One region of the Methylobacterium sp. Leaf89 genome, then DNA from elsewhere that is predicted to be linked to it. Evidence: predicted binding sites of a transcription regulator. Region 1 holds the regulator's gene; each other region holds the start of a gene.
What was found. Region 1 encodes LexA, which represses DNA repair genes until DNA is damaged. Its sites were predicted from a motif close to TGTTCNNNNTGTGTTCNG; they were not measured.
Positions count from the first base shown of each region.

Region 1 (3,271 bases):
CTGAGTCAGGCCGTTCTGCAGCAGGCCGCTGCCGTCAGCGGCGTGGCGATGCCGGCCTTGAAGCAGATGCTGCCGATCATGGCCGGCATGGTGGTGGCGGGGATCGTCCACGTCATGATCAACCAGCCGCCTGCCGCGGCGCCGGCCCCGCGCGCCGAGGCGAACCCCTTCGGCTTCCCGCCCAATGCCTGGTCGGAGATGATGCAGGCGTTCCTGAACTCCGGCGCCAAGGCCCCGAAGCCCGCGACGCCCTCGCCCCAGGCGCGACCGCGTGCGGCGTCGACGTGGCTCGCGGCTTCGCCCCGGCCGGAGTCCGCCGCGCCGGACAGGTCGGCCACGGAAGCGCCCTTCGACGTGATGCAGCAGATGTTCCAGACGGGCCTGGAGGTGCAGCAGGAGAACGCCCGCGCGATGCAGCGCCTGTTCGATACCTTCTGGCAGGATCCCCGCAATCCCACCGAGACGGGCGGCAACGGTTCGGGTGACCGGCCCAAGGCAGGGCGCACCGGGCAGCGCTAGCCGAAGACCCGCCGTCGGCGACGCCGGCAGAGGATGGCACAGAACCGATCGTCGCCGGGCCATCGACCCGAGGGCGCGGCGCCCTGCCGACCGGTCCCGACGCCGGCCGTCCAACTCGTTCGTCGGATCGGGGCACCACTCGATCGCAGCGATGGCCGCAGCGGCAGGCCGGCGTGGCGCTCGGGCGACGCCCAGATCTGCCCTTCCCGAAGGGATCGAACGGATCGGGCCCGAGAGGCTTGAGATGGGAACCCTTGCAGAACACTTACGGAACGTTTAACGTGTTCGTGGTTTGTTTCTAGTGCCACCCGCCGCGATCCGTTGCGCTAACGAAGAGTGTCCCGCATGTTGACGCGTAAGCAGCTGGACCTGCTCCAGTTCATCCAGCTTCGGATGCGCGAGAGCGGCGTTCCCCCGTCGTTCGACGAGATGAAGGACGCCCTCGACCTGAAGTCGAAGTCGGGCATTCACCGCCTGATCACGGCCCTGGAGGAGCGCGGCTTCCTGCGCCGGCTGCCCAACAGGGCGCGGGCCATCGAGGTGATCCGGATGCCGGAGAGCCTCGGGGGGAATGCGGGCGCCCCGCGCGCCGCTCCGGCCTCCGAGGTTCGCCGCTTCACGCCGAGCGTGGTCGAAGGCGGCAAGGGCAAGGGCCTGCCGGCCGGCGCATCGGTGTCCCGACTGCCGACCACGCAGGCCACCGACGAGAGCGGTCGGGCCGTGACCATCCCGGTGATGGGTCGGATCGCGGCCGGTACGCCCATCTCGGCCATCCAGGAACAGAGCCATTCGGTGACGATGTCGCCGGATTTCCTGGCCGGCGGCGAGCATTACGCCCTGGAGGTGCGCGGCGATTCGATGGTCGATGCCGGGATCCTCGACGGCGACCTGGTGGTCATCCGCAAGCAGGACACCGCCAATACGGGCGACATCATCGTGGCCCTCATCGACGACGAGGAGGCGACGCTGAAGCGCCTGCGCCGGCGTGGATCGTCCATCGCCCTGGAAGCGGCGAATCCGGCCTACGAGACGCGGGTCCTCGGGCCGGATCGGGTGCAGATCCAGGGACGTCTCGTCAGTCTGGTGCGCCGCTACTGAAGGGGGTCCCCGTCCGGTTCATCGCCGGACGGATCCGACGGGTCGCGGGTGCGATCGGGGATTTCCGGTAAGACCGACGCCGGCGGTGTAGAAGATGGCAAGGACGTTCCCGGCGGGTCCAACGGCTTGCGCAAAGGCGTCGCACGCCAGGGCACGACATCCCCGGGATGCTTCGCGGAGGCGAGGGGCGGCCCATCGCGGGTGAGGCGAATCGCGGTCGCACCGTGCGATCCCAGGAAATCCCGGTCGATGACGATCGATGCGGCGCAGCCCCCGGGCGTGGATTGCCGGGTGATCAGGATGTCGGCCCTGGCGCAGTCCTCTCCGAGGGCACGCTTGTCGGTGGTCAGGGCGAGCACGCGGCCGTCGGGTGTGGTCAGGGTACAGCCCAGGCGATCGCAGCGCGCGCCCTCGAACCCCGTGACGTCCTGCACCCGTCGGTCGTCTCCATCGGCCTTGAGCCATTGCGCGAGCACGAAGGGGGGCGGCCGGCCAAGGGTGGCGAGCCGCCCGTTGCGCTGGCGGATGGCGGCGCCCGCCCCCTCCCGATCGACGTAGATGTCGTAGCGATCCGGGGCAGCCGCACAGGCGATGCCGATCGCTGCCGGAATGAGGCCGAGCCAGCGCAGCGACGAGGCCGGGAGCGTCAGGACGATCAGGGCGGCGGCCAGGAGGCCGAGGGCCCCCGTGCCGAAGGCCGGGACCACGACGACGGCGTTGCCGAAGCCCGCGATCCAGGTCGAGATGGTCAGCATCCCCCGCACCGCCAGGCCCATGGCCCACCAGACCGGCTGATCCAGCGCGAACGGATAGGCGAGGATGCCCAGAACCGCTGACGGCATCACCGCCAGGGAGACCAGCGGCAGGGTGAGCGCATTGCCCACCAGCCCGAAGGGCTGCACCGTCTGGAAGTGGTAGGTGGCGAAGGGCGCGGTGGCGATCTGGGCCACGAGCGTCGTGGCCAGGGTTCCCAGGACCGCCGCGGTCGCCAGGGCGACGATCCGGGGGAGCAGGCCGGCACCGTCGCGATGTCGCCCGCGTCCGGCGATCAGCGGCGCGCAGGCGATCAGGCCGGCCACCGCCGCGAACGACATCTGGAAGCTCGGGCCGAGGAGGCCGTCCGGCTCGCGGGCCAGGGCGATCAGGGCGGCGAGGGCTAGGTTTCGCATGCTGAGCGCCGGGCGATCGACCAGGATCGCGCCGAGCATCACGAGGGTCATGATCAGCGAGCGCTCGGCGGCGATGTCCCAGCCGGAGAAGACGCAGTAGGCCGTCACGCCCACCATGGCGACGGCAGCGGCGATCTTCTTGATCGGCCAGTGCAGCGCCGCGAACGGAACGAGGGCCAGGAGCGCCCGCACGAGCCAGAACACCACGCCGGCCGCCAGGACCATGTGAAGGCCCGAGATCGAGACGACGTGGTAGATGCCGGCGGCGCGCAGGATGTCGTTGGTCTCGGGGCTGATCAGGCCGCGCTTGCCCGTCACCAGGGCCGCCGCCACCGCCCCGGCCTGTCCGCCGTTGGCGTCGGTGATGCGGCGCGTCAGGGCGTTGCGGGCCACGTCGACGGCGGCCGCGAGGCGGATCTGCCAGTCCGCGCTCTCGGCCGGCGGTCGCAGGTCGACCTTGCCGACGAGGGAGCCCACCGCGCCGA
Region 1 covers NZ_LMML01000032.1:24,325-27,595, forward strand. Annotated here, with positions in the region: gene ASF18_RS22400 (DUF937 domain-containing protein) at 1-519, shown strand, start outside; gene lexA (transcriptional repressor LexA) at 865-1,617, shown strand; gene ASF18_RS22410 (ComEC/Rec2 family competence protein) at 1,611-3,271, opposite strand, start outside.

Region 2 (3,271 bases), on a different contig from region 1:
TCTCCAGGAAGCCGAGGTTGACCTTGACGAAGCGCAGGTCCGCGAGCCGGCAGATCACGGCGGGCGCGGGATTGGCGTTGAAGGTCGCCTCGAAGCGCGCCTCGGCCTCGAACTGGTCGGAGACGTCCTTGAGGATAAGGGCGAGGCAGCTCGGCTGGCCCTCGCGGTCGGTCGCAACCAGGCTGCGCAGCGAGTGGACGAAGTCGGCATCGGGTCGGTCGGTGCGCGTGACCTCGACGATGACGTCGTGGAAACGCTCGCCCGAGACGACGCGCTCCATCGGATACTGGTTGAGGGCATGGTTGTTGCGGTAGCGCAGGGCGAAGCGCTCGCGGTAGGCATCCACCGTTCCGCCGAGTTCCTCAAGGCTCTCGGCCCCATGCATGGCCAGCGCCGCCGCATTGGCGTAGGCGATGGTCTGGTCGGGCTCGACCAGGATCACGCCCTCGCTCAGTCCGGCCACGATCTGCTGGAGTTCATGCCTGTCGACGCCGAGTGTCACCGGGACTCCCATCCGCTCAAATCAAGTCCCGCCGTAACCGGCCTCCGTGACGGCGAGTTCCGATGAAGCCTAGCGAATATCTGGTATATCCGGATTATTGACGTGAACGTGAACGATCATCCGGCGCCAGGGTGACCGCAATCGACGTCCGAAGGCTGACCATGACAATGGCGCCGGGGTGCCACCCGTTTGCGCGATCGATGCGCGAGGGCCGGTCGCTGCGTCGGCGCCGGGAAGGAGCGAAAGGTCGTCATTGCCGCCGCGACGAAACGGGCCCGGTGGGGCTCGCCGTTCAGCCGAAGCGTGGGCGGCGTCGCGGCGCGCGTCCGCCGTCCTGTTTCGCGAAGCGGGGGCGGACGGCGTCCCGGGGACCGCCGGCTTCCGGCCCGGTGTTCTACGTGGAGGCAGCGCCGGGGATCGTTCGGACTGCGGAGCGGTCGCGGACCGAACGCGTCCGAGACTGGGTCACATCCGCCGAATGGTCACGCGGATGCACGGCGACGAAACAGGCTCGGACTCAGGATGACCGGTTGAGGGCAGCGCCGATATAGTTGTACATCGCGGTCGTCTGGTCGGCGAAGTACCGCATCGCGGTCACGATCGCCAGAAAGACCATGGCCATGATCAAGCCGTACTCGAGGGCCGTCGATCCGGACCTGTCTTCGAGGAAGCGGCGGGCCAGGATCTGCAGATCGTGCCGCGCCGGAAATCTCCGCCGACCCCTGGCCTGTTCGCAATCCAGTTCGGTCATGGCCCCAGGGAATCTTTCGCGGACGTCAATCGTGGGAAACGTTACGCGACCTTCCTTGCGGAGGACTTAAACGGATCGTCGAAGTCCGGACTTGAGCCGATGCGACGGGCCGGGCGCGTCGGCCCCCGGTCCGTCTTTCACGCTTGCCCGACCCGTCCAGGCCATCGGATCGAGCCGGCCGGCCCCGCGGCGACGGTCAGGCCTTGCCAGATTCCTTGCGCAGGGCATCGATCCGCTGGGATGCCTCGGCCTTGTCGAGATCGGGGTCGAACGCGTCCGGGTCCTTCGCCTCTTCGGACAAGGTCTTGAGGTAGGACGCTTGCGCGCCGGTCATCGGCTCGCCGCCGGTGGTCCACTCGCTCGGATCCTTGATCTGGTTCGAGACATCCTTCGGATCGGTCTTGGGGTTCTCGTGAGCTTTCGAAGCGTCAGACTTGGACGTGCCGGACTTCGATGAGTCGGACTTGGATGCCTGGGTCTTGTTCGCCTGGGTGCCGGCCATGTTCGGATCCTCTGGTTCACGAAATGTTCTAGTGAACGCGAGGCTCAACGGCGGGTTCCTGCGCCTGCGCCCGATAAGGCCTGTCGTCCCGTGGTCATCTGTCTCACGGGTTCGCGCGGTTCGGATACGTAGGCGGTTCTCGCGATCGGCTGTTCTCATTGGGGGAACGGGACTCGGCGTGCCGTCACGCGTCCTCCGATCCCAGGCTTGACGGGTCGCGTCCGGGCTGGAACATGTCAACAACGCTGACGTACATCGAGGTCGCCCGAGACGTGACTGCCCACGCGATGCGAGATGCCGACGCCGACGCGCCGCTGCCGTCCTCCGGTTCCGGCGATGATCTCATCGAGCTTCTGTTCTTTGCCTACCGGGATTTCGTCGGCGACCCCGACCGCATCCTGGCCCAGTACGGCTTCGGCCGGGCCCATCACCGGGTGCTGCACTTCGTCGACCGCTATCCGGGTCTTACGATCGCCGAACTCCTGGATATCCTGCGCATCACCAAGCAGAGCCTGAATCGGGTGCTGAAGGATTTGATCGAGCAGGGCTACATCGCGCAGAAAACCGGCACCAGCGACCGGCGCCAGCGGCTGCTGTTCTGCACCGCGGCCGGGGCGGACCTCGCCGGCGACCTCATGCGGGTCCAGAGCCGGCGGGTGGCGCGCGCCCTCGCGGCATCGGAGCGCGGCGGCGAGGCTCCCCTCTCCGCCGAGAGCTTCCTCTTCGGCATGATCGAACCCGACGCGCGCGCGGCCGTGCAGCGCCTGATGTCCCGGCGCGCCGGCAAGGCCGCCTGATGGCCACGCCCGGGGCGCGCCCGACCGCCGATCTTCCCGACCATGCGCCGCACGTCCTGGTGGTCGACGACGATCGCCGGGTACGGGAACTGCTGTCGCGTTTTCTCTACGAGCAGGGCTTCCGCGTCACCGCGGCCGGGAACGTGCCCGAGGCCCGCACCAAGGCGCAGTGCTTCGTCTTCGATGCCCTGGTGCTCGATGTGATGATGCCCGGCGAGAGCGGTTTCGATTATGCCCGGGAAGTCCGCCAGACCTCGCGCGTGCCGATCCTGATGCTGACCGCGCGCTCGAATCCCAACGACCGGGTCATGGGTCTGGAGATCGGCGCCGACGACTATCTGCCCAAGCCCTTCGAGCCGCGCGAGCTGATCCTGCGCCTGTCGAACATCATCAAGCGGCGCAACGAGGCCGGCGGCCGTGCCCAGAGCCACGACACCGTGACCTTCGGACCCTTCGCCTACCGGATCGACCGGGGCGAATTGCGCCGCGCGGACGAGCTGATCCGGATCACCGAGCGCGAGCGCGAGATCCTCACCCTCCTGGCCCAGGCCGCCGGCGGCAACGTGGAACGGGAGGCCCTGGCCGGAAGCGGCGGCCTCGCCGCCGAGCGCAGCATCGACGTGCAGATCAACCGCCTGCGCCGGAAGACCGAGGTCGATCCGGCCAATCCCCTGTTCCTGCAGACGGTGCGGGGCGTGGGTTACCGCCTCGCGGTCGAC
Region 2 covers NZ_LMML01000027.1:227,658-230,928, reverse strand. Annotated here, with positions in the region: gene ASF18_RS11225 (PAS domain S-box protein) at 1-502, opposite strand, end outside; gene ASF18_RS11220 (Flp family type IVb pilin) at 1,020-1,253, opposite strand; gene ASF18_RS11215 (DUF3072 domain-containing protein) at 1,450-1,755, opposite strand; gene ASF18_RS11210 (MarR family transcriptional regulator) at 2,043-2,552, shown strand; gene ASF18_RS11205 (response regulator) at 2,552-3,271, shown strand, end outside.
Region 2: a site for LexA is predicted at 1,983-2,000, ahead of ASF18_RS11215 (DUF3072 domain-containing protein). Genes of this name have one in related genera too.

Region 3 (3,271 bases), on a different contig from region 1:
TGGGTCACCGAGGCGACCGTGAAGCGGCTGACGCCGCCGCGGGCCATCAGCCGGTAGGAGGCGCCCACCGTCTTCACGTCCTCGTCCGGGCGCTTCGGGCGACCGCCGAAGGTGCCGGCCGGGATCGTCACGGATTGCAACTCGGGCATCCGCTGGATGATCGCCCCGCCATCCGGCACGGAGACGAAATTGATCTTCTTCTCGGCCGAGGCCGCCTCGACGGCACGCACCGTCGAGATCGCCGCCTTCGAGGCCGGAGCGGCGATGACCGCCACCGCGTCGACGCGGCCTTCCGCGATGGCGCTGGTGACCTCCTGGGGGGTGAGCGGCACGAGGGCGATCCGGGCCGGGCCGAGCCCGGTTTCGGGGACCGGCTCGGCCGCCGGCTGGGCGGAGAAGTCGTAGAAGGCGAGGAGGTTCGTCAGGAACGGCATGTCGGCGGCGTGCCGCTCGACCACGCCGAGGCGCTTGCGCGCGAGGTCGGGGAAGTTCTCGATGCCCGCCGCTTCCGGCGCGGCGATCAGCAGGGCCTCGTCGTGCAGGATCGCCAGGGTGAGCCCATTCTCGGGCAGGAGGACGTCGGGCCGGACCACGGCGAGGTCGGCCTTGTTGCGCTGGAGCGCCTCGGCGCTGTCGCGCACGTCATCGTAAAAGTTCAGCTTGAGGCGGACATCCTCGCGACCGCGGGCGAGGGCCTGGGCGTAGGTCTGGAGCAGGGTCGCCTCGGCGCCGTCCCGGGGACCGACCGCCACGGTCAGGGTGGTGGGACGCGACAGGTAGACCAGCATCCCCGCCACGACGGCGAAGCCGAGCGCCAGAAGGACGAGAAGCCACTCGCGTCTCACGAGAAATGCCGGCATGGCAGGAACGAGCCTTTGTCCAGCGGGATCACCATATCTGCGAGACCGACCCCCGAACCCCGTCCGGATCGTGAAGAACCGATGACACCGCGAAACGTTGCGTCCCGCCGCCCCACCGGAGCCGCACCGGATGACCGGGCCGAGGTCAAACCGCCCCCGCCCGTCACCCCCGCCTATCTCGAGCGGGCGGCCCTGCATTACCTCGAACGCTACAGCGCCTCCGTGGCGATGCTGCGGCAGACCCTGAAGCGCCGGGTCGACAAGCGCTGCCGCCTGCGCGGGGAGGAGGCGAGCGCCTTCGCCGAGGCGATCGAGGCCACGGTCGCCCGCGCGGTCGGCGCCGGCCTCGTCGACGACGCCCGCTTCACCGCCGGGCGCCTCGCGGCCCTGCGCCGGCGCGGTGCCTCCGCCCGGGCCCTGTCGGCCAAGCTCGCCGCCAAGGGCGTGTCGCGCGAGCAGGTGGCGAGCGCGATGGAGGCCGAGCGCGAGACGGCGGAGGCGGGCGTCGACCTCGAGGCGGAAGCGGCCCGGGCCTATGCCAAGCGGCGGCGCCTCGGACCCTGGCGCCGGCCCGGGACGCGCGAGGCCCATCGCGACCGGGATCTCGCCGCCATGGCCCGCGCCGGCTTCCCGTACGGCCTCGGCCGACGGGTGATCGAGGCCGATCCCGACGCCGAGCCCCTCGACCACGAGGCTTAGCTCCGGGACCGGGCTCCGGGCTTTGGTTCCCAGCTATAAGGCTGCGACATCGCGGCGGCGGAGAAAGCCCGAATCCGTGCGCGAAAACTTGAACGAAGCGCGAACGAGGCGCATTTCTCGTCGATGGACGAAATGCTCGCGAAGAAGCTGCGCATCCTCGCCGATGCCGCCAAGTACGACGCCTCGTGCTCGTCGTCCGGGGCGCCCAAGCGCACGGCCGGCAAGGGCGAGTTCGGCTCGACCACCGGCGCCGGCATCTGCCACGCCTATACGCCGGACGGGCGCTGCATCTCGCTCCTGAAGATCCTGCTGACGAATTACTGCCTGTTCGACTGCGCCTACTGCGTGAACCGGCGCTCCTCCAACGTGCAGCGGGCGAAGTTCTCCGTCGAGGAGGTCGTGACCCTCACGGTGGAGTTCTACAAGCGCAACTACATCGAGGGCCTGTTCCTCTCGTCGGGCATCATCAAGTCGCCCGATCACACCATGGAGCTGCTGACGCGGGTGGCGAAATCGCTGCGGCGCGACCACGGCTTTCGCGGCTACATCCACCTGAAATCGATCCCGGAGGCGAGCCCCTGGCTGATCGAGGAGGCGGGCCTCTACGCCGACCGTCTGTCGATCAACGTCGAGTTGCCCACCGAGGCGAGCCTGGAGCGCCTGGCCCCCGAGAAGGACGGCGCCGTCATCCAGAACGCCATCGCGCAGATCGGCGAGCGCATCGCCGAGGCGAAATCCGAGAAGCGCCGGTTCTCGCCGGCCGGGCAGTCGACGCAGGTCATCGTCGGGGCCGACGCCACCACGGACGAGGCGCTGATCCGCAAGAGCGCCCTGCTCTACGGCTCCTACAACCTCAAGCGGGTCTACTACTCGGCCTTCAGCCCGATCCCGGACGGGTCCACCATCCTGCCGCTGACTGCGCCGCCGCTCCAGCGCGAGCACCGCCTGTACCAGGGCGACTGGCTGCTGCGGTACTACGCCTTCACCCCCGACGACGTGGCCGATGCCACCGAGGACGGGATGCTCTCCCTCGACATCGACCCGAAGCTGGCCTGGGCCCTGAAGCACCGGGCGCGCTTTCCCGTCGACGTGAACGCCGCCGACCGCGAGATGCTGCTGCGGGTGCCGGGCCTCGGCGCCCGGGCGGTGGACAAGATCATCCGGGCCCGCCGGCACACCCGCCTGCGCCTCGACGACGTCGCCCGCCTGACCTCGGCCCTGAAGCGGGCGCGGCCCTTCCTCATCGCCGCCGACTACCATCCGGCGGGCGGCCTCACCGACCGGCTCGACCTGCGGGCACGGCTCGCCGACCCGCCCAAGCAATTGTCGCTGTTCTAGGATGGCGGGCGCACACCGATCGGCTCCTCCCTCCCCCGCGGAGGGGACAGGGTTCGGGCGCGGCGCGCTCGAAGCCGTCGACCTCTCCCCGGGCGCCGACCTCGAGGGCTTCCGGGCCGCGGCCCGTCGCCTCGCCGGCCGGGGCATCCCGCCGGAGCGGGTGCTGTGGTCCATCGGCGAAGCGTCCGGGCTGTTCGGGGCGCCGCCCCCCGCGCCCTCGGAGTTAGCTCCCTTGAGCCTGCCGCGCGGGGTGGGCGAGATGGTCGCCCGGGTGGTGCTGCACCGCGACCCTGAGCGCTACGCCCTGCTCTACGATCTGATCTGGCGCATCCAGCGCGGCGAGCGGCGTTTGCTAGAGATCTCGAGCGACCCGC
Region 3 covers NZ_LMML01000028.1:548,674-551,944, reverse strand. Annotated here, with positions in the region: gene ASF18_RS13770 (TAXI family TRAP transporter solute-binding subunit) at 1-860, opposite strand, end outside; gene ASF18_RS13765 (RecX family transcriptional regulator) at 942-1,559, shown strand; gene ASF18_RS13760 (putative DNA modification/repair radical SAM protein) at 1,683-2,897, shown strand; gene ASF18_RS13755 (UdgX family uracil-DNA binding protein) at 2,899-3,271, shown strand, end outside.
Region 3: a site for LexA is predicted at 1,648-1,665, ahead of ASF18_RS13760 (putative DNA modification/repair radical SAM protein). Genes of this name have one in related genera too.